3 regions of the Sodalis sp. RH16 genome follow, and region 1 is predicted to be linked to each of the others. Evidence: riboswitches for the same ligand, from Rfam matches in the RefSeq annotation. Region 1 holds a riboswitch; each other region holds the start of a gene.
What was found. Region 1 has a riboswitch for thiamine pyrophosphate ahead of thiC (phosphomethylpyrimidine synthase ThiC). Riboswitches for the same ligand answer to the same signal wherever they lie in the genome.
Positions count from the first base shown of each region.

Region 2: linked by a shared signal. The riboswitch ahead of thiM (hydroxyethylthiazole kinase) and the one ahead of thiC (phosphomethylpyrimidine synthase ThiC) in region 1 are both predicted to bind thiamine pyrophosphate.
Region 3: linked by a shared signal. The riboswitch ahead of thiB (thiamine ABC transporter substrate binding subunit) and the one ahead of thiC (phosphomethylpyrimidine synthase ThiC) in region 1 are both predicted to bind thiamine pyrophosphate.

Region 1 is NZ_CP178737.1:1,435,820-1,443,657, reverse strand. Features, by position in the region: gene thiC (phosphomethylpyrimidine synthase ThiC) at 1-1,427, opposite strand, end outside; TPP riboswitch at 1,530-1,643, opposite strand; gene rsd (sigma D regulator) at 1,754-2,275, opposite strand; gene nudC (NAD(+) diphosphatase) at 2,369-3,169, shown strand; gene hemE (uroporphyrinogen decarboxylase) at 3,188-4,252, shown strand; gene nfi (deoxyribonuclease V) at 4,333-5,028, shown strand; gene ACL2XJ_RS06535 (YjaG family protein) at 5,088-5,678, shown strand; gene hupA (nucleoid-associated protein HU-alpha) at 5,870-6,142, shown strand; gene ACL2XJ_RS06525 (DUF1481 domain-containing protein) at 6,183-6,854, shown strand; gene purD (phosphoribosylamine--glycine ligase) at 6,920-7,838, opposite strand, start outside.
Region 2 is NZ_CP178737.1:6,047,410-6,055,247, forward strand. Features, by position in the region: gene yegQ (tRNA 5-hydroxyuridine modification protein YegQ) at 44-1,447, shown strand; gene yegS (lipid kinase YegS) at 1,768-2,667, shown strand; gene ACL2XJ_RS27625 (hypothetical protein) at 2,833-3,747, shown strand; gene thiD (bifunctional hydroxymethylpyrimidine kinase/phosphomethylpyrimidine kinase) at 3,694-4,497, opposite strand; gene thiM (hydroxyethylthiazole kinase) at 4,494-5,288, opposite strand; TPP riboswitch at 5,328-5,428, opposite strand; gene ACL2XJ_RS27640 (hypothetical protein) at 5,458-5,805, opposite strand; gene ACL2XJ_RS27645 (helix-turn-helix transcriptional regulator) at 6,106-6,837, opposite strand; gene ACL2XJ_RS27650 (GNAT family N-acetyltransferase) at 7,196-7,642, shown strand; gene ACL2XJ_RS27655 (DUF1456 family protein) at 7,671-7,838, opposite strand, start outside.
Region 3 is NZ_CP178737.1:416,566-424,403, reverse strand. Features, by position in the region: gene thiP (thiamine/thiamine pyrophosphate ABC transporter permease ThiP) at 1-1,482, opposite strand, end outside; gene thiB (thiamine ABC transporter substrate binding subunit) at 1,458-2,438, opposite strand; TPP riboswitch at 2,482-2,600, opposite strand; gene sgrR (HTH-type transcriptional regulator SgrR) at 2,638-4,299, opposite strand; gene sgrT (glucose uptake inhibitor SgrT) at 4,408-4,575, shown strand; gene leuD (3-isopropylmalate dehydratase small subunit) at 5,019-5,621, opposite strand; gene leuC (3-isopropylmalate dehydratase large subunit) at 5,635-7,035, opposite strand; gene leuB (3-isopropylmalate dehydrogenase) at 7,041-7,838, opposite strand, start outside.

The DNA of each region.
Region 1 (7,838 bases):
TGGTCATAACCGGGGGCGATATCGGTTGTCAGCGGTCCGAGAGTGTAAAAGGGAGCTTCGTGGCAGTGCTCCAACTGCTCGGTCATATTGCGGCGAATCATATGCATCGGGATATGGCCGGGGCCTTCTATCATGACCTGGACGTCATATTCCCACGCGATTTTGGTGAGCTCGCCAAGGGTATAGAGTTCGGCGAACTGCGCCTCATCGTTGGCGTCCTGGATGGAGCCGGGGCGCAGGCCGTCGCCCAGCGACAGCGCTACATCATAGGCGGCGCAGATTTGGCAGATTTCGCGGAAATGTTCATACAGAAAGCTTTCCTTGTGATGTGACAAACACCATTTCGCCATAATGGAACCGCCGCGGGAGACGATGCCGGTTAACCGTTTGGCGGTCATGGGCACATAGCGCAGCAGCACGCCGGCATGAATGGTAAAGTAGTCCACCCCTTGTTCCGCCTGCTCCAAGAGGGTATCGCGGAACGTTTCCCAGGTCAGATTCTCCGCCACGCCGTTGACCTTTTCCAGCGCCTGGTAGATGGGCACCGTACCGATGGGGACCGGGCTGTTGCGCAGTATCCATTCCCGTGTTTCGTGGATATAGCGTCCGGTGGAGAGATCCATTACGGTATCCGCGCCCCAGCGCGTGGACCATACCAGTTTTTCCACTTCTTCTTCGATGGAAGAACTTACCGCCGAGTTGCCGATGTTGGCATTGACCTTCACCAGAAAATTGCGGCCGATAATCATCGGCTCCGATTCGGGATGGTTGATATTGGCGGGGATGATGGCGCGGCCCTCGGCAACCTCCCGCCGCACGAATTCCGGCGTGATATTTTCCGGCAGCTCGGCGCCGAAGCCATGGCCGGGATGCTGTTGCAATAGCACCTCGCCGCGGATTCGTTCACGGCCCATGTTTTCACGCAGCGCAATGAACTCCATTTCCGGCGTCACGATACCCGCCCGGGCGTAATGTAACTGTGTGACGCAGCGCCCAGGTTTGGCGCGCTGCGGCATATGGCCCGGTGCAAAACGGATTTCATCCAGACCGTCGTCGGCACGCCGCTCCCCGCTGTAACGAGAGCTTAATTCACTGACGGTTTCGGTATCCGCCCGGCGTTCGATCCAGTTGGCACGCAACGGAAACAAACCGGCGCGTACGTCAATGGATATCTCCGGGTCGCCATAGGGTCCGGCGGTATCGTATATCGGCACCGGCTCGTTCTGTTCATATCGGGGGGCGCTTTTATCACCGCCGATCATGGTCGGACTGAGCTGTATTTCACGCATCGGCACCCGGATATCGGCACTGCTGCCCTGCAAATAAATGCGGCGGGACTGGGGGAACGCCTCGCCTTTCAGGCGGTTGATAAAATCCTGGGCCTGTGCCCGCTGTTCGCGGCGGGAAGGAGTGGTGGGTAGAGACATAGCAATTCCTTATAAAGAAGTTAGGGAAAATTGCTTGTCCGGAGCGCTACGGGAGTAATAAGACAGGGCTGGAATCATATGTCGATCGACGATGATTCTTGGCGTTGAATTACTCTTGTTCCCTTCGCGGGTATTAACCCGATCAGGTTCCGCGGATCCCGAATTAACGGTCTCAGCCTGGCGTAATGTACGCGCTAGGCACTCCGACAAGATACCGGCTCATCACGAGCCAACGTTTGCTGACAAAGTGCCCCTACTCGTTGACGCCGGGGCGATTGGTCAGCGTTGCGGCTCAGATGAGCCGAAAAGGATGCTCAGACCCGGCGTTAAGCCAGGCGCGAGGCATCCGGGTCATTATTGGCGGCGGGTTCCGAGGGCCGATAGTCCGCTCGGTGCTCCAACGCCTTTTGAATCAGCTTGTCCTCCAGCGAAAACCGGGTGCCCAGCGCCTCGCCGACGCCGGAAAGGGCTTCCTGGAACTCCATGCAGTTGTCATGATCCACGGCGGTCTCAAATTGGCTGTCATAAAACGACATGATTTGTTGCGTATTTTCCTGCAAAGCCTGGTAGATCTGCGTTATTAAAAGACGGTTGGGACCGCTTTCGTCCGCCTCCGGCACGATACGATCGTACACATGAAAATGGCCGGCGGACAGATAGTCCACGAGATGATGGCAAAAGTCGTCCAGCGCGTTTTCATCCAGAGGAGTATGCTTTTCTTTGTTGGGCTTAAGACCGATGAGATGGTAATAAGCAACCAGTAAGCCCCGGCGGGCCACCAGCCATTGGTCAATAAGTTCGTTACTGCCGCCAACCCGTTGAGCCAAGATTTCCAGCTGGTTTAACATGACAGACTCCGATGTAATAAAAGTAACGCTGCGTTATTTATCTTTTAAAGCTAAATTCTAGATTGCCAGTGAAAAAGGGGTAGTGCAACTAAAATGGAACAAGAACTCAGCGGTAACGAACACGGCTGGTGGGTCGTCAGCCAGAACAGCAAATTGTGGTTACCCCAAGGGGAATTGCCGTTTGGTTTGGCCTCCGCCTGGTCGCTGCAGGGGTTTACTGCAACCCCCATCGGCGAATGGGCAGGGTCTACCGCCTGGCTGGTACGCCATACCATGCCCCGGGATATGGGATCGGTCCGGCAGATCATTGACCAAGACCCCGGCCTGTTCCAATTGGCAGGGCGGGGTGTCCAACTGGCGGAATTCTACCGGGCCCACCGGTTTTGCGGCTACTGCGGACATACCATGCGCATTAGCGGCAAAGAGTGGGCTTGCCTGTGCGATCATTGCCATGAACGCTATTACCCGCAAATCGCTCCATGCATTATAGTTGCGATTCGCCGGGGCGATGAAATTTTGCTGGCCCAGCATACCCGCCATCGCGGCGGCATCTATACCGTGCTGGCCGGATTCGTCGAAGTGGGTGAAACGCTGGAGCAAACGGTGGCCCGCGAGGTCATGGAAGAGACCAAGGTGAAGGTGAAGAATGTACGCTATGTCACCTCTCAGCCATGGCCTTTTCCCCATTCGCTGATGATGGCTTTTATGGCGGAGTATGACGGTGGCGACATCACCCCCGATCACAGCGAGATCCTGGATGCCGGCTGGTATCGTTACGATGCATTGCCGTTATTGCCGCCGCCGGGCACCGTGGCCCGCCGGTTAATCGAGGATACGGTGGCCCTATGTCGCGCGGATCGGGATGCCGACAGCTCTATTGCGACAACCCGTTAATAACAAAGGAAATCCAGCATGGATGAATTGAAAAACGATCGTTACCTGCGCGCCCTGCTGCGCCAGCCGGTGGATATGACCCCGGTCTGGATGATGCGGCAGGCCGGTCGCTACCTGCCGGAATACCAGGCGACCCGCGCCGAGGCCGGGGATTTCATGTCGCTGTGCAAAAACGCTGAATTGGCCTGCGAGGTGACGCTGCAGCCGTTAAGGCGTTATCCCCTTGACGCGGCGATTCTGTTTTCCGATATTCTGACCATCCCCGATGCCATGGGATTGGGACTCTATTTTGAACAGGGAGAGGGGCCGCGTTTCGAGCGGCCCCTCTTATCTTTCGGCGACATAACAAAATTACCCATTCCCGATCCCGAGCAGGAATTGGTGTATGTCATGAACGCGGTGCGTACCATCCGAAAAAATCTGCGCGGCGAGGTGCCTTTAATCGGCTTCTCCGGCAGTCCCTGGACCCTGGCAACCTACATGGTTGAAGGCGGCAGCAGCAAATCCTTCACCAAAATCAAAAAATTGATGTATACGGAACCGAAGAGCCTGCATCTGCTGCTGGACAAACTGGCGGATAGCGTCACGCTTTATCTGAACGCCCAGATTCGCGCCGGCGTCCAGGCGGTGATGATTTTCGATACCTGGGGCGGTGTGCTTACCGGTAATGGCTACCGGGAATTCTCTCTCGCTTACATGCATAAAATCATCGACGGTCTGCTGCGGGAGAACGAAGGGCGCCGGGTGCCGGTGACCTTGTTCACCAAGGGCGGCGGACAGTGGCTGGCACAGATGGCCCAAACCGGTTGCGACGCCCTGGGCCTTGACTGGAGCACCGACATCGGCGACGCCCGCCGCCTCGTGGGAGATAAAGTGGCTCTGCAAGGCAATATGGATCCGTCGATACTGTACGCCCAACCGCAGCGCATCGAGCTGGAAGCCGCTGAAATACTTGCGGGTTTCGGGTACGGGGAAGGACATGTGTTTAACCTGGGGCATGGCATTCACCAGGATGTGCCGCCGGAAAACGCCGGCGTATTGGTGGAGGCGGTACACCGCCTGTCGCGTCCTTATCACCCTTAATCCTTACCACATGTAGTCGCCGGCGTTATCATTCGTTGACGCTGAGGTTATCACCCGTAGGAGCTGGCATTATGGAAATTGTGGATATAGCCGGATTACGTGCGCAGCAAATCGCCACCGCGGGAAATGTTATCCGTCATGACGCTTTTGATTTCGAGACCCCGTCAATCATCGCCGGCGCCGATGTGGGATTTGAACAAGGGGGCGAGGTGACCCGCGCGGCCATTGCTCTGCTGCGCTTTCCGTCCCTGGAGCTCATCGAGTATCAGGTGGCGCGTATCAATACCACCATGCCGTATATTCCCGGCTTTTTGTCCTTCAGGGAGTACCCGGCCCTACTGGCCGCATGGCAGCGTCTTTCGCAGCAGCCGGATTTGGTCTTTGTGGACGGCCACGGCATCTCCCATCCGCGCCGTTTGGGGGTCGCCAGTCACTTTGGCCTATTAATCGACCGGCCCACCATCGGCGTGGCGAAACGCCGCTTGTGCGGTCGTTTCGAGCCGCTGAGCGATGAACCGGACGCCAGGGCTCCTCTCATCGATAAAGGTGAGCAGGTCGCCTGGGTATGGCGCAGTAAATTACGCTGTAATCCGCTGTTTATCTCCACCGGGCATCGGGTGGGTTTGGACAGCGCGCTGCATTGGGTGCGCCTGTGTATGAGAGGATACCGTTTGCCTGAACCTACCCGCTGGGCGGATGCGGTGGCCTCGAATCGCATGGCGTTTCAGCGCTGGCGGCAAGATCAGGAAAGCCCGGACTTGTTTAATCCGCAATAGGGGAACCGGGCAATTTCGGGTACACTGCTTCGCAATATTAAGAATATTGAGATAGTGCGATGTTACGTAATCCGATACATTTGCGTCTGGAGAAGCTGGACAGCTGGCAACACGTGATTTTTATGGCATCGCTGTGCGAGCGGATGTATCCCAACTACCATTTGTTCTGTACGCAAACCGGTTTTGGCGAAGCAGCGATTTATCGTCGCATTCTCGACCTGGTTTGGGAGACACAGGTAGTTAAAGATGCTAAGGTCAATTTTGATTTACAATTAGAAAAGCTGGAAGACTGTATTCCCGCGGCCGATGACTTCGATTTTTATGGTGTTTACCCGGCGATCGATGCTTGTGTCGCGCTTAGTGAATTATTGCATTCGTATTTAAGTGGTGAGACGCTGGCACATGCCGTCAGCGTAAGTGAAACTTCCATCCATACGGTAGCAATGCTGGAAATGACCGAAGCTGAACGGGAAATGCCCGATGAAGAGCTGAGCGCATTACCCGCCATTGAGCAAGAATGGGATATCCAATGGGAGATTTTTCGCTTGTTGGCGGCCTGTGAAAATCGCGACCTAGATTTAATAAAGGGACTGCGGGCAGACCTGCGCGAAGCCGGAATTAGCAATATTGGGATAAATTTACAGCAATAAGGCAATAAAACGTGATTTAAGACCTGTTTTGCCATGTCTTAAGACTTCACATCTGCACCCTGTCTGGTCTACATTTGGGGGGGCATAAAAAAAGTGGCTATCGGTGCGTGTTTGCAGGAGAGCGCTAAATTTTTGGCATATCCGTCGCACTCGATGCTTAGCAAGCGATAAACACACTGTAAGGATAACATATGAACAAGACTCAACTGATTGATGTAATTGCTGATAAGGCTGATCTTTCCAAGGCACAGGCAAAGTCAGCATTGGAATCCACTTTGGCGGCAATTACTGAGTCTCTAAAAGAGGGTGATGCAGTACAATTGGTTGGTTTCGGTACTTTCAAAATTAATCATCGTAGCGAACGCACTGGACGCAATCCTCAGACCGGCAAAGAAATCAAAATTGCTGCGGCCAATGTGCCCGCATTTGTTTCTGGCAAGGCCCTGAAAGACGCTGTTAAGTAAATACAGTGTGTTGGTGAAAAGATTAAGCGGAGGGGCTACTATGCCCCTTTTGTTTGCGCGCCGGTGGGGCTGGATTGGGCTGTTTGCCGTTATGCTCAACGCCTGTAGTCACCGCCAGGACCAACTGCCTTCCTTCACCGCCAGCGGCTATATTGCCGACCGGGGCGTAGTGCGTTTATGGCGCAACGACGACCAGGCGCAGCGAGCGGTCACCATTCTCAGTGTCTACAGCCCCTATGAAGGGGATAATACGACTATTACCCGCTACCAGTATCTGGACGACCAGGTGCGTCAAATCAACCGTACGCAGAACGGTGCCCATGCACAGGTAGTGCAAATCCGTTTTGATGACAAAGGCAACGTGAGTTTTATGCAGCGCCAGCGGGATCAAGTACGGGAAAAACTCAGTGACGACGAATTGGCCCTCTATCAGTTCGAAGCCAATCGCCTGCTTCAAGACAGTCATTCATTACGCGTGGGCCATGTGCATCTGGTGCAAGGACAGTGGAGAGACGGCGCAATGTATAACTGCCAGGACAAGGCTGTTAATCCCAATTTCGACGGGCGTTCCCTGTCGTGGATAGCGGCGCGATCAACACATTCAGCCCGGCCGCTGGGAGTGGCGTGGCTAGAGGCCCCCGAAGGAACCCAGTTATTATTGGTCGCCAACGAAGATTTTTGCCGCTGGCAACCCAAGAAAAGCGATCTTTAGGCTTTTCGCTACGCCGGTAGGTAGACTCGCCGCGTTTGACGAGTCTCTTTGGATTCCCGAATGCCTCAGAGGGATTTTTCCCGCTCGATGGCGCGATAGCCGATATCGGTACGATAAAAACTGTTTTGCCAATGGATAGCACGCACGCCGCGATAGGCCCTGGCCTGCGCATCCGCCACGGTATCCCCCAATGCGGTAACGCATAGTACCCGACCACCTTGTGTCAGCACTTTGCCGTCCTTGAGAGCGGTACCGGCATGGAAGACTTTTTCCCCTTCCACCTCCTGCGCCGGCAAGCCGGTAATTTCATCGCTGCTGCGATATGCCGCCGGATAGCCGCCGGCCGCCAACACTACCCCCAGGGCGGGACGCTGATCCCATGACGAGGTTTCGCGATCTAATCGGCCGTCGGTGGCCGCAAGGCAATGGGCCACCAGATCGGAGCGCATGCGCAGCATAATGGGCTGGGTTTCCGGATCGCCGAAGCGGCAGTTGAATTCAATGACTTTGGGATTGCCTTCAGGGTCAATCATCAGTCCGGCATACAGAAAACCGGTGTAGATGTTACCTTCGGCCGCCATACCGCGCACGGTCGGCCAGATAACCTGATCCATAACGCGCCGGTGCACCTCGTCCGTGACGACCGGGGCCGGGGAATAGGCGCCCATGCCGCCGGTATTCGGCCCGGTATCACCATCCCCCACACGTTTGTGGTCCTGGCTGGTGGCCATGGGCAGCACATGTGCGCCATCCACCATGACGATGAAACTGGCCTCTTCCCCTTCCAGGAACTCTTCCACCACAATCCGGTGTCCGGCATCGCCAAAAGCGTTGCCCGCCAGCATGTCCTGAATCGCCGCTTCCGCTTCCGGCAGTGTCATCGCGACGATAACCCCTTTGCCGGCGGCCAAACCGTCCGCCTTGATAACGATGGGCGCGCCTTTTTCACGCACGTAGGCCAGCGCCGGTTCGATTTCGGTAAAA
Region 2 (7,838 bases), 1.5 Mb from region 1:
CCGGGCGCCGGGCAAACTGACTTGACATCAGACGAGATTAGACATGTTTATTCCGGAACTCCTCTCCCCCGCCGGCTCATTGAAAAATATGCGCTACGCGTTTGCCTATGGCGCCGACGCCGTGTATGCCGGCCAGCCGCGCTACAGCCTGCGGGTGCGCAATAATGAATTTAACCACGAGAACCTGGCCATCGGCATCGCTGAAGCCCATAGCCTGGGGAAACAATTTTACGTTGTGGTAAATATCGCGCCCCATAACGCCAAACTGAAGACCTTTATCCGCGATCTGCAGCCGGTGGTGGCGATGGGCCCCGATGCGCTGATCATGTCCGATCCCGGCCTTATCATGATGGTGCGCCAGGCTTTTCCGGCAATGCCTATCCACCTGTCGGTGCAGGCTAACGCGGTAAACTGGGCAACGGTGAAATTCTGGCGGCAGGCCGGTCTAACGCGGGTGATCCTGTCTCGTGAACTGTCATTGGAAGAGATTGCCGAAATACGCCGGGAAGTGCCGGATATCGAACTGGAAGTGTTTGTCCACGGCGCGCTGTGCATGGCTTATTCCGGCCGCTGCCTGCTGTCCGGTTATATCAATAAACGGGATCCGAACCAGGGCGCCTGCACCAACGCCTGCCGCTGGGAATATAACGTCCGGGAAGGCAAGGAAGATGATATCGGCAATATTGTCCATCAATATGAGCCCATTCCGGTCACCGCCGTCGAGCCTACCCTTGGCATCGGCGCTCCCACCGACAAGGTCTTCATGCTGGAAGAAAAGCAGCGTCCCGGAGAGTACATGACCGCCTTCGAGGATGAGCACGGAACCTACATCATGAACTCGAAAGATCTGCGGGCCATCGCCCATGTGGAACGGCTGACGGCGATGGGGGTGCATTCGCTGAAGATCGAGGGCCGCACCAAATCCTTCTATTATTGCGCCCGGACCGCCCAGGTCTATCGCCGGGCGATTGATGATGCGGCCGCCGGCAAACCCTTTGACCCGACACTGCTGCGCACCCTGGAAGGCCTGGCCCATCGCGGCTACACCGAGGGTTTTCTTCGCCGCCATGTCCATGAGGACCAGCAAAATTACGATTACGGTTATTCGGTATCCGACACTCAGCAGTTCGTGGGAGAATTTACCGGCCACCGCCGCGACGGCCTGGCGGAAGTGGCGGTGAAAAATAAATTCTCCCTGGGGGACAGCGTCGAATTGATGACCCCCCAGGGCAATATCACGTTTACCCTCGAACAGATTACCGATATTAAAGGAAACGCCGCCCAGGTCGCTCCCGGCAACGGCCATACCGTCTATTTACCGGTGCCTGAAGCGCTGGATATCCGTTTCGCGCTACTGCTGAGGAACCTGGACGGCACCACCACCCGCGATCCGCACGGTAAATCCGCTGCCCTGCCGCTTAAGGATCGTGAAATATCCGGAAGTTAGAATTGTGTCACAATACGCCTAGCCGGCAACGCGTATGATGCGCTTGCTGAAACCAAACGGATAATAACGACCCAGCTACACCAGGAACCACCTCTTTCGCCAGCTCATCCTCCCTTGAGCTGGCTTTTTATTTTGCATTGCCGTTCCTTTACGGTTTTGACCCGCCCGCGGCAAAACGCGTTTTGTTCTTCGACTTTCCCGACGCCGACGTTAGTATCTAAACTAGATAAAGGCACTACGCCCGCCGTTGAACATCGTGCCGGGCTGGGACCACATCTCTCCCGCCCTAAGATCAACAGACAGGATTAATGGAATCAGCCATGCCACCCATACCCGCTTCATTGATTATTTTAAACGGCAAGAGCGCTGGCAACGAAGAGCTCCGGCAAGCCGTGCAGCAGCAGCGGCACGACGGCTATCCGCTGTATGTCCGCGTAACCTGGGAACACGGCGATGTGCATCGTTATGTGGAAGAAGCCGTCAAGCTGGGAGTGCAAACGGTGATTGCCGGCGGCGGCGACGGCACCATCAATGAAGTGGCGTGCGCGCTGGCGTTGTTGCCGGTAAAAGGCCGCCCAAGCCTCGGCATCCTGCCGCTGGGCACCGCCAACGACTTTGCCCAAAGCTGCGCCATCCCGGCGGAGCTGGATAAAGCGCTGGCGCTGGCCGTGCTGGGCAAAGCGACGGATATCGATCTCGCCCGGGTCAATCAGGATCGTTTTTTCATCAATATGGCCACCGGCGGCTTCGGTACCCGTATCACCAGCGAAACACCGGCGAAATTAAAATCGGTGCTGGGGGGCGCATCCTATTTCATCCACGGTTTGCTGCGCATGGACACCTTGAAAGCCGATAGCTGCGAAATCCGCGGGCCCGGCTTCAGCTGGACCGGCGACGCCCTGGTGATCGGTATCGGTAACGGCCGGCAGGCCGGCGGCGGCCAGGTATTATGTCCGGGAGCGCTTATCAATGACGGTAAGCTGCAGTTGCGTATCTTCGCCGTGGAAGAGTGGTTGCCAATATTGCTCAATAGCCTCTCCACCGACACCGAGAATCCGCATATCGTTTCCGCCACTCTGCCCTGGCTGGAGATAATCGCGCCCCATGAGGTCACCTTCAATCTGGACGGTGAACCGCTGAGAGGAAAAAAATTCCGGATTAAAGTGCTGCCGGCGGCGCTCTCATGCCGTTTGCCGCCGCAATGCCCGTTATTGGCATAAAGATTTTGATCTTACGCACAATATTGGCCGTCAAAGGCGCGTGGGTAAAGAATTTGTATAACAACTTAAGGTAATCTGTACGCAATAGATTTCGAGTTGCAGCTGTGCCGGCTGCAACTTGAAAGATGAAGGTTATATGGCATATCGCTTACCCAGGAAATTATAATGCAAGCTTTTTCACCCGACCTACCCATGCCAGAAAGCCTTTATTACAGCGCCAAAGAGACACATCCCCTGTCGACGTTAGACGAAAAGAACATTTGCTCCATGGTGGATGACCTGAAGCTCACCGACAGCGATAAAGAACATTACGTCACCGGATGGATGGGTGAAGACAGCGTGGTGGTGATTCACAATTATCGCGAAAAGCGCGGTACCTCCAACGGCTTTGTGCTGTCCAAGGAGAATCAATACCGTCTTAGCGTGCAGTCCATCGCCTTTCGCATCCCCAAAATATTTCTCTGGTTATCGCTGCGCCGCAAGCCGCGCAATGCCACCTTGATTACCTATGACACCATCGGTGAGCTGCGCAGTCCCATCGTCCAATACCGCAACCTGTTCGACAAGTCGTTAAAACTTAAATTGGAACAGGATTGGCAGGCGCTAAACGACTATATCGGTTTAGCCTGCTGGCAATTGGAAAACGGCTGCCCGCTGTGGAAACAGCTGGAACAGGCCATTACTCCTGCGGCATTGACCGCATGGGTCAACGCACCGGTTTTCGAAGAGAAGCGCCTGCAAAAGGACGGACCGTTCGAGGGCTTTTGGTCCGGCAACGTTTTTATCGCCCGTTCCAACCCCCCCTATCCGTCATTGCAGTTATTATGGCGCGATGAAGACAACCGCCTGCAGCCGGGATATATCTTTACCGCGGTACCGGATAAAAAGCAGGACAAACTCGTGCCTTCGCTGCGCATTCGTCCCCACCGCGCCGAGAAACACTATCCGCTTAACGTCTTCGACGCCCGCCATCTGCAATATGCCCGCTCGCTGTTGAGCTACGCCGAAGGTGTGTTAACCGGCATGTCACCACCACTGGTGGAAATGATGGACGGGTCCAATCCCCTGCCCGACCTCTAAATCATCGGCATGCAGCAACGCCTGCTGCAAATAGGCTTTCGCCGCCCGCAGGGTTTGCTCCCAGTCGTCATATTGCGGGCGCAACGCCGCCAACGCGGCGGACAGCGTACAGCCGGTGCCGTGGGTATGGCGGGTATTGACCCGCAGGGCATCGAACCGCAGCTCCCCGTCGGCGGTAATCAGCCAATCGGGGCTGGATTCTCCATGCAGATGGCCGCCTTTCATCACCACCGCCCGGCAACCCAAGGCCAGCAGCGCCCGGCCCTGCTCACGCATGCCGCTTTCATCGGCCGCCGGCGGGCAGTTCAATAATGCCGCCGCCTCCGGCAGGTTGGGGGTGATGATGGATGCCAGCGGCAACAGTTCATCCCTTAGCGCCGACACCGCATCCGGCGCCAGCAGGAAATCACCGCTTTTCGCCACCATAACCGTGTCCAGCACCACGAAGGGGATGGGATATTGCCGGAGTTTTTCCGCCACTACCCGGACGATATCCTCCTGCCCCAGCATGCCGATTTTGGCGCTGTCGATACGCACATCGCTGAGCACCGAGTCCAGCTGTTCACCTACAAACTCAGGAGTGATGGGATAGATGGATTGCACGCCGCGGGTATTTTGCGCCACCAGGGCGGTAATTACCGTGGTGCCGTAAGCGCCGAGGGCCGAAAAGGTTTTCATATCGGCCTGGATGCCGGCCCCGCCGCTGGGATCGGTACCGGCGATGGTCAAGAGATTCCGGATGCGGCTCATTGCAGCTGCTCTCCCTGGAGAGTATAGAGTCTATCAAGGAAATCCACGGCAAAACTGCCGGGCCCCCTGACGTCAGCCGCGGTGAGCCGGCCGGCGCGGGCCATGACTTTGCAGGCGGCGGCCACGTGCGACAAACGATCCCCCGGCAGCGCGCAAAAGGCCGCCACCACCGCCGATAACGCGCAGCCGGTCCCCGTCACCCGGGTCATCAGCGGATGGCCGTCATTGATGGACCATATCCGCTCCCCGTCGGTGACAAAATCCACCCGTCCCGTTACCGCCACCAGCGTGTGATGGTCCGTGGCCAGCTTCCGGGCGGCGGACAGGGCCAGGCTGGAATCATCGGCACTGTCCACGCCGCGTCCCAGAGCGCTCTCGCCGGCCAAGGCCAGGATCTCGGAGGCATTGCCGCGGATGGCGGCCGGGCGCAGCGGCAGGAGGCTATGGGCGAACCCGGTTCGATAGGCAAGAGGTCCCGCCGCCACCGGATCGAGTACCCACGGAGTGCCGGCCTCGTTAGCGGCCTGGACGGCGGCCAGCATGGCCTCCGCCTGGCGGCGGCGCAGCGTGCCGATATTCACCAGCAGGGCATCGGCCATGGCGCTGAATTGCGCCGCCTCTTCCGGATCGACCACCATTGCCGGCGCGGCGCCGAGCGCCAGCAGGGTATTGGCGGTAAAAGCCTGCACCACGTCATTGGTCAAGCAATGCACCAGCGGCGCATGCTGCCGAAGCAAATCAAGGGAGGCGGCCGCGGTCAGGCCGGGAAATTCCATAGGTTGTACAGTCATATTGCTCCCAGCCGGCGTTTAAGAAGACGGGATCCGGAGGAAGGGACGCCGTGACTTCCCTACGCTGGCATTATCCAGATCAGGTTATGCGGGTTAAATCTCAGTCCGCTGCGTAACAACGGACACCCCGAGTCAAGTCTGTTGATTATCCGGGTGCGGGAAGAAAAGATCAACGATCGCAGGGGACTTCCTGCAAGCCATGCCGCAACAGCATCCGGCCGATGCACCCATCGCCGGTGCGAGGCGAGGAACCTGCGCCGGTGGGGGTCAGCAGCCAGACGGGGCGATTATCAAGCCAGGCCGGCTGAACCAGCCCCGACTCGGCCAAGGCCTCGATACGGCCCAAGAGCCAGGGATCGTTATCCACCGGCAGGGAGATTGGCCAGGCCGGATTGCCAAGGCACTCATGGGAAACGTTATTCAAAATGCGTTGCAGCACCTCTTTATCAACAACATTGGAGGCGAAGGCCGTCAAAGGGAATAAAAAAAGCAGATAAGGGGCAATAATTTTACACATGTAATATAATCAATCCTATTTGCTTCCTGCTGTATTTTCAATGTCTATTACCGACACTGTCTACAACTTCGCGGCGCCGGTATCCCGTCCGATTAGATTAAAAGAGAGGGTATAAACGCAGCTACAATAAACATCAGGTTTTAGCTTTCCGAGGTGAAACCCTGAGAAAATGAATGTAATTAGCACATCAATATATGGATCTGGTTTAATAAAAATTAAATAATTTTTATTTTGGATAATAAAACAGAACACACAAGACCAGCGAAGATAATATTATCCAACCTTATCGTTCATAAAGCATTAACTGAAAAGCTTGAGCTCCATGGCACGGCTAATGGCATGTTTAGCATTGACAACGCCAAGCTTATCAATAATATTTCTTATATGAAATTTTACCGTTCCTTCTCTGATGGTAAGAATAGTGGCCACCTCGCCATAGGTTTTACCCGCGCTGGCCCAGAATAATACTTCTTTTTCCCTGGGCGATAGCAGTGCATGGGTGGGTGGGCCGCCGTAAGGCTGCATAGCGCGCATTTCGGCGCGCATAAAATTGATCACTTTTTCATGGGTGGTAATCAACAGCATCTGGAATTTTTCCTTATTTTGCTCGATGATACGATAAAAATCCGAGCTGCCGGTGCGATTGGTGAGGCTCAGCGTCGCCAGATTGTCGTCGCCGTCATGCAACGTGAAGGTATAACCGCTGTTCAGACGATAAAATTTCGACAGATTGAAAAAACTGTGCTGATGGATTATCGCCGGATTGTCAGGCCAAATAAATGGCGAAAATTTCCGGCATGCGATGATCATGACCGGATCAATTTTTTGATAGCCATGGTTTTTATATTGATTAATCCAGCCCGCCGGATAATCGGATATTATAGAGGCAGGAAAACTGTGTGATTTGTTCATCATTAAGTAAGCAAAACAAAAAACATGAGTATTCTTGAAAATCTGGATAAGATAGAGCTTAAGTTCTTTTTTCATGGCTGTGATAAAAACATCTTGGCTGTTTTCAACTGATTTTTCCATAATCTATGCCTGCAATATTAACTAATACTCATCATTTAATATTCCCGCCAGGTAATTAATGACTGGCTGAAAGGTTAATTTCAAGAGGATTTTCGATAATATAAGAGGCCAGGTATTGATGCAACTACTAATAGAACAAGGGATATCCTTATCTGTTAGGAAAATTGACCCACTGATACCTTAATACCGTCGCCGCCTCCCACCGCCCGGCGGTCCGTTGTTACCGGCCGAAACCGCGGATTCGGTCCGGAAGGGCCACAACCATCAAATTATTGACAAATTGTCTGATATAATTAAGCACCGAGTGCTTTCCCAAGAATCCATCCACTGCACCGGGTAGTTGCAGTAAGGAGAAGCTGTGCTTGTCAGGACTTATCGAGAATCAGACCGACCCTTTTTACGCACCCTGTACCTCTCTTCCCGCAAAAAATGCTGGACCTGGCTGGACGGCAGACAGTGGCATCTGGAGGATTTCGACGGTGCGACATTTGGCGAAAAGATTTTGGTGGCCGAAGAGCAAAATCACATTGTCGGCTTTGCCTCCCTTTGGCTGCCGGACAGCTTTTTGCACAATCTATTTGTTGATCCTGCCTGGCAGCGGCAGGGGGTGGCCACTGCGCTGCTGGAAGCCTGCTATCCGCTGTGCGGCGATAAGATGGCCCTGAAGTGCCTGACCAAAAATCGCCGAGCCCTGGCGTTTTACCAGCGTCACGGCTGGAAGATCATCTCATCGGGCATCGCAGAACACGGGGAATATTTCCTCATGCACCGCGCCATAGAGCAACACAAATTATTCTTTCGCTAAACAAAAGGGTAATTATTCAATATGTGCTCTATACCGCTTTGCGAAGCCGGGCAGCCAGTCCTTTAAGAAAGTAACGCAGGACCTGATCGCCGCATACCCGATAATTTTTATGCCCCGGAGACCGCAGCATGGCGGTCACCTCCGGCAGGGAGAGGCGAAAGTCCTGGGACTGGAGAATGTCCTGCAGGTCGTTGGT
Region 3 (7,838 bases), 1.0 Mb from region 1:
GTAGTAAGGCAGGGTGCGGAAATGTTCGTTGCCGAACAGGGCCACCACGCCGAAATCCCCGATGGAAAGAATGCTGGCAAAGGCCATCGCCCGTCCGAGGGGCTGTCGCAGCGCCCGCCACTCCACCACGTTTAACCGCGCCGCGCCCCGGATGCCCAGGGACAGGCACAGACGGTTGTAGCGCTCCGCCACGTCCAGCATCGGTGTTTCCAGAATTTTCAACGCATAGGGTACGGCCATCAGGGCGTTGGTCAGTATCACCAGCCCATAGGGTGACTGCGGTAGCCCGACGCTGTTATTGGCCAGCAGAAAGAAGCCGGCGGCCAGGACAATGCCCGGCATCGCCAGGATCAGCATGCCGCTCAGGTCGAGCATCTGCGCTCCCCATAAAGAACGGCGTAACCGCAGTTCCCGGCTGCTCCATAACAGCATCAGCGTTAGGGTAATACACAGCAGGCCGGCGCCGAGGGCAATCCGTAACGAGGTGAGCATGGCCGACCATAAGGCTGGCCGGGCCAGGGCCGAGGCAAGGTCGCGGTTGATACCGTCGGCGACCACCGCCAGCAAGGGGGGCAGCAACAAGAGCAATGCCATGACGATAACGATCCCGTCGATGATTCTTCCCCGGTGCCTGTCGCGGGGATTGCGCCAGGCTGACGGCCGGGTGTCCCCCACCGGAAAAGCCTTGGCCAGACGCTGGCTGAACAGTACCAGGCCCAGGCAGCAGATCATTTGCAGCAATGCCAGCAGCGCCGCGCGGCCGGGATCGTAGTCGTAGCTCAGCGCTTGGTAAATGGCCAGTTCGATGGTGGTGGCTCCGGGCCCGCCCCCCAGGGATAGCACGGTGGCGAAACTGGCGAAGCACAGCATAAAAATCAGCGCCGCCGCCGGCAGTAGCTGACGGCGCAACCAGGGCCACTCCAGCAGCCGGAAAAAATTCCAGCCGCTGATATTGAGCTGTGCCGCCAGCTGGCGGTGTTCCACCGGGATACTTTCCAGTCCCTGCAGCAGCAGCCGCGTCGCCAGCGGCAGGTTAAAAAAGACATGGGCCAGCAGAATACCCGGCAAACCATAGGGGGAGAAACCATAAGGCAGGTGCAGCGCCGCGCTTATCTGCGCCAGCCAGCCCTGGCGGCCGTAAACGTCCAATATACCGAATACCGCCACCAGCACCGGCATCACCAGCGTCATGGCGCAAAAGCGCAGCAGCAGCAGGCGGCCGGGGAAACGACGGCGAAAAAGCGCCCGGGCGAGAAAAATCGCCGGCAAGACCGACAGTACCGCCGACAGCAGCGCCTGCCAGAGGGTAAAACGCAGCACATGGCGAAGATAGCCGTCGGTCAGCATATCCCGCCATTGGGCGGCCGGGGCATTGATCCATAACGCGCCCACGGCCGACAGCGCAATGGCGGCCAGCAGCGTGGCCGCCAACAGTCCCGGCCATAGCCAGCGGGGGATTATTGGCTGACGGCGCGCAGCCATGTCTGGGTCCAATTGTTCCGTTGTTTCGCCACTTCCTGCGGCGTATAGGACAGCGTTTTTTGCGGCGGCTGGTCAAAACCGGCCGGCAGCGGAGTCTTTATCACCGGGTACATCCAGTTGCCGGTGGGGATGGTCTGCTGGAAGGCCGGCGTCACCATAAAATGCATAAACTGCTGCGCCAGCTCGGGATTTTTACTGGCGGCCAGTTGGCCGGCCACTTCCACCTGCACATAATGCCCTTCGCTGAAGGACGCGGCGGCGTAATTATCCTTTTTCTCTTCCACTATATGGTAGGCCGGCGAGGTGGTGTAGCTGAGCACCATATCCGCTTCCCCTTTCAGGAACAGCCCATAGGCCTCGCTCCAGCCCTTGGGCACGGTAACGGTCTTTTTCGCCAGACGTTGCCAGGCCTGTGGCGCGTCGTCGCCATAGACTTTTTGCACCCACAGCAGTAAACCCAGTCCGGGGGTGCTGGTGCGGGGATCTTCATAGATGATTTTCAGCGGCGCCGGGCCATCGATAAGCTCATGCAGGCTGGCGGGGGGATTTTTAAGCTTGTTTTTATCGTAGACAAAGGCGAAATAGCCGTAATCAAAAGGCAGAAAAGTAGCGTCATGCCAGCCGCCGGGCAGGGTAAGTCCTGCGGTATCCACGTTATGGGGTTTAAACAGATGGGTATCCTGGGCGGCCTGGATCAGATTATCATCCAACCCTACCACCACATCCGCACTGCTTTTTTTCCCTTCGATGCGCAGGCGATTGAGCAGCGCGACGCCGTCTTCCTGGACGATGAATTTCAGTTCACAGCCGCATTGGGCTTCAAAGGCCTTTTTAATAGCCGGGCCGGGACCCCATTCGGAGGCGAATGAATCATAGGTGTAAACCGTCAATACGGGTTTTGCCCATGCGGGTATGGAAGCCAGTAAAATAAGGGAAGGTAACCATTTTTTTATCACGTTGCGCTCCTGAAAAGAAGTATGGCAAAGGAGTTCTGAGGCAGCGCGGCGCGCTCTCAAATCCCTTCGCCGGTATTAACCGGATCAGGTTCGACGGGTGTGGTCTCAGCGAAATTCACCGGCGGCATAGCGCCGGAAAAAATCGCACCCCGTTGAGAACGCGTTCATTGTAATGGGTTTGTTCGCCTCTTGACAGCGTTTAGGAATCCGGCGGCGCAAACCAGGCGGATTTGAAATCGAACCAGCCGAGGGCATTCATGCGCACGCCGCGCATGCTGCGTTGCCCTTGCAATATCATCCGGTGGTGAAACAGAGGGTGCAGGCGATAATCGGTGACCAGCGCGCTGCACCACTCCGCCAGCGGTAATTGCCGGCTGCGCCAGGTTTGCGCTATCCGGGCGAAATCAGTTTGCAGGCAGTGATGCAGTAACGGCATTTCATAGAAGGTAGCGAACAGCGAGAATTCCAGCGGCGGGGAGAAGTTGGCGCTGCCAAGCCAAATGTCGCTCTGCGCCGCGCCCTGATGCCAGGCTTCGTAGTTCAGGGTGTTGACGGTCAACTGGATATCCAGTCGTGCCAGGACCTCGGTCAAGGCGCGGCATAAATCATCAAATTCGGAATGGGCGTGGTAAACCGTCAGCCTGAGATGGGTCAGTCCCGACGGTTTCGGGCGCGCCTCGGCGACCTTGTTGTGGTGCCAGCGCGGCAGGATACCGTAGGCCGGCGACCAGTAGTGCTGATAGGCCGGTCCGGCCTGCACCAGCATGGATATCGGGTCGATGTTTTCGCAGAGCCAGCGGCGATGTTCCGGGTTTTGCATCAGCGGCGAGCGCTGATCGAACAGAATAAAATAGCAGCCGTCCCCCAGGCGGGTTTCCAGCTCATCATGGCCGCTGTCGTCCCCTTGCAGTTGCACCCCTGAGTAGGTCAGCTCAGCGGTAAGATCCGGCAATACCCAGATATTCACCTCATCAATCAGTGCTCGATAGCCGAAATAGTCATCAAAAGCCCGGATTTTCAGCTGGCTCGGGCCATTGTTGACCACGGCGTAGGGCCCGGTGCCGATGGGACGTCGGGTAAAATCAGGTAATGTTTGCCACTCCTGCGGCAAGATCATGGCCGATACGCTGCTCAGCAGCCAGGGCAGCCATTCGTCCGGCGCGGACAGGGTGATATCAACGGTATTGGCGGTGGCCGAGCTGACGCTATCCAGATGGCTGAACAGCGGCTGGTCTTTCAGGCGCAGCAGCGACAGGCGCACATCGTCGGTGGTCAGCTCGCGTCCATGATGAAAATGAATGGCCGGGCGCAGATAAAAACGCCAATGGAGCGCCGAGACCCGCTGCCAATGGTGGGCCAGATCCGGCTCCAGTTCCCCATTTTCCTCATTTATCCGGGTCAGGCCGCTGAAGATCTGCCGTACCACATGGTTCTCCGAGCGGCGCAGCGGCGTGCCGGGCAGCAAATTTTGCAGTGAACGATAGTAGAGGACCCGCAGAATATGCTTGCCTTGCCGGAAGCTGCGGCCCACATGGGACAACAGCATCTGGCGCACTACATCTTTGTCCCCCACCAATTGCACCAACTGGTCGATGCGATCCTGCTCCAGCAGGTCTTCGGCCCGCTGCTGTTGCAACGCCAGGCCGGTATAAAGAAACCGGAGATGTGAGTGTTTGCCGCGTCCGGCCTGGGAACGCCACTCCAGCCAGCCCATATCCTGCATCGCTTTCAGCAGGGAACGGACATGGCGCCGAGAGCAGCTGAGCACCAGCGCCAAATCCTGCAGAGTGGTCTCTTGCTCCTGCCCCTGGCAGCTTTGCCACAGGCGGATAAATTGCTGATGCAAGCGGGATGAAGTCATAAAAGAGGAACTCTCCTTCGAAAGCCGTCTATTTTTCTTCCGCTATAATAAGCCGATAATGCTTTTGTCGAAAGGGGAGCATCGAAAGGAGGCGACGGGGGCAAACAGATGAAAAAAACGACGTTACGACGATTCTATCAATGTTATCTGCGTGCCATCGGTAAAGGCGGTCGCCCTGATAAGGCTTCAAGCGCAGCAAGGATGGCGCTGTTATTACAGGTAACCCAGTGGCACATCGATAAGATGTCGGAAAACGAATACCAGCACTGGATATAATATTCTATGAATAGAGTATCCATGGTATGGAGCAATAAAAAGGATTTTGCTGCTTTGATAAACGTAAGCTTGTGAGTATTGGTGAAATCAACCAGCCGGGAAGCGAAAGCTTGCCGGTTTTTTTAATGTCAGGGGGGTAAAAGTATCTCAGAGGCGGGTGAAGATATTTATATATATTTAATTTAAAGGTTTTTTGTGAAAAAATTTATGAGGCTTCAGCTATAAAATACTTAAACGCAGCCTCGAATAGCCCGTATCGATTGGCGCACCGAGAAGAGCCAATTGGCGTCATGTCCCAGATATTAAGGCCAGCCTGCCAATAAAACGGGCTCTGTATCCTCTTCCCAGCAAATAAAAGCCGGAGAGTAAAACTCCCCGGCTTGCAACAGAATGTCAGACGACGGAAGGACCGGTGTCTTAAACACGGTGAAAAACACTACAGGCTAGTGCAGAAACACCGGCTGCTTGGCTTCGTACTCGGTAATGGCGGTCTCGTGCTGCAGCGTCAGGCCGATGCTGTCGAGGCCGTTGATCATGCAATGACGGCGAAAAGCATCTATTTCGAACGGATAGGTTTTATCGCCGGCAATCACCTGCTGCCGTTCAAGATCCACGGTAAAGGTCGTGCCTTCTTGAGCGTTCACCAAAGTAAACAGCTCATCCACCTGTTCAGCGGGCAGGGCCACCGGCAGCAATTGGCTGCTAAAGCTGTTGCCGTAAAAAATATCGGCGAAGCTCGGGGCGATTACCACCTTGAAGCCATAATCGGTCAAAGCCCAGGGCGCATGTTCGCGGGAAGAGCCGCAGCCGAAGTTTTCCCGGGCCAGCAAGATACTGGCGCCGCGATAACGGGGCTTATTCAGCACAAAGTCGGGATTGGGCTGCTGGCCGGCATTATCGAGAAAACGCCAGTCGTTGAACAAGTGCTGGCCGAAGCCGGTGCGGGTGACTTTCTGCAAAAATTGCTTTGGAATGATGGCGTCGGTATCCACATTCGCGGCATCCAACGGCGCCACCAGTCCGGTATGTTGTGTAAATTTTGCCATGTTGCTGACTCCCTTAATTCAATTCGCGAATATCGGCAAAATGCCCGGTGACCGCCGCCGCCGCCGCCATGGCCGGACTCACCAGATGCGTGCGTCCGCCGCGGCCCTGGCGGCCTTCGAAATTACGATTGCTGGTGGATGCACACCGTTCGCCGGGGTTCAGGCGGTCATTGTTCATCGCCAGGCACATGGAACAGCCGGGCAGGCGCCATTCAAAACCGGCGTCGATAAACACTTTGTCCAGCCCTTCGGCTTCCGCCTGTGCCTTAACCGGACCGGAACCCGGCACCACGATGGCCTGCACGCCCGGGGCCACCTGACGGCCTTTGGCGATGGCAGCCGCCGCGCGCAGATCCTCGATGCGGGAGTTGGTGCAAGATCCGATAAACACCTTGTCAATGGCCACGTCGGTCAGGCGGATGCCCGGCTGCAAATCCATATAGGCCAGCGCCTTGGCGGCGGAGTTACGCTCCGCCGGATCGCTGAACGACTCCGGCGAGGGGATATTCTGATTGATGGCGATAACCTGGCCGGGGTTGGTGCCCCAGGTCACCTGCGGCGCGATATCTTCAGCGCTCAGGGTAACGATTTTGTCGAATACCGCGTCGTCATCGGAGCGCAAGGTCTTCCAATAGGCCACCGCCTGCGGCCAGCTATCGCCTTTCGGCGCAAACTGGCGGCCCTGCAGATAAGCGAAAGTGGTATCGTCGGGGGCCACCAGCCCGGCCTTGGCGCCCATTTCGATAGCCATATTGCACAGCGTCATGCGGCCTTCCATGCTCAGGGCGGTGATGGCGTCGCCACAGAATTCCACCACATGTCCGGTGCCGCCGGCGGAACCGATCTTGCCGATAACCGCCAATACAATATCCTTGGCGGTTATGCCTACGGCGGCCTTGCCGGTGACTTCCACTTTCATGGTCTTGGCGCGGCCCTGCTTCAGGGTCTGGGTGGCCAGCACATGTTCTACTTCCGAAGTGCCGATGCCGAAGGCCAACGCACCGAACGCTCCGTGGGTAGCGGTATGGGAGTCGCCGCAAACGATGGTCATGCCCGGCAGGGTCATGCCCTGTTCCGGGCCTATCACATGCACGATACCCTGGTAGGGATGGTTCAAATCGTAAAGCTGAACGCCGAACTCAGCACAGTTCTTGATCAGTTCCTGCATCTGGATGCGGGCCATTTCGCCGCTGGCGTTGATGTCACGGGTCTGGGTGGAGACATTGTGATCCATGGTGGCGAAGGTCTTGCCCGGCTGGCGTACCGGACGGCCCATGGCGCGCAATCCGTCGAATGCCTGGGGAGAAGTCACTTCGTGCACCAAATGGCGGTCAATGTATAACAATGGTGTTTCGTCCGGCGCCTGATAAACCACATGCGCATCATATAATTTTTGGTATAACGACTTGCCCATAATATTCATGCCCCTTGAGTAATATAACCGGCAATAATGGTACCCATTTCGTCGGTGCCGACCCCTTGGCCGTCGCCAGCCAAGTCCGCGGTACGGTGACCGGCGGCCAGCGCCCGGTTCACCGCTTGCTCGATGGCGTCGGCGGCGTCGTCCAGGCCCAGGCTGTAGCGCATCAACAGCGCGGTGGAAAGAATCTGCGCCACCGGGTTGGCGATGTTTTTACCGGCGATATCCGGTGCGGAACCGCCGGCGGGTTCATATAAACCAAAGCCCTGGTCGTTCAGGCTGGCGGAAGGCAGCATGCCCATGGAGCCGGTGATCATGGCGCATTCATCCGATAAAATGTCGCCGAACAGATTTGAGCACAGCAGCACATCGAACTGCGAAGGATCTTTGATCAACTGCATGGTGGCGTTGTCGATATATAAGTGCGACAGGGCGACGTCGGGATAATCCTTCCCGACTTCGTTGACGATTTCCCGCCACATAATGGACGTTTGCAGCACATTGGCCTTGTCGATGGAGGTGACCTTGTGGCGACGCTTGCGGGCGGATTCAAAGGCGATACGGGCAATGCGCTCGATTTCGAAACGGTAGTACACTTCGGTATCGAAGGCGCGTTCATGCATGCCGCTGCCTTCGCGGCCTTTGGGCTGGCCGAAATAAATCCCGCCGGTGAGTTCCCGCACGCACAAAATATCGAAACCCCGGGCGGCAATGTCGGCGCGCAACGGGCAAAAAGCCTCCAATCCCGGATAAAGGCGGGCCGGACGCAAATTGCTGAACAGTTTGAAATGCTTGCG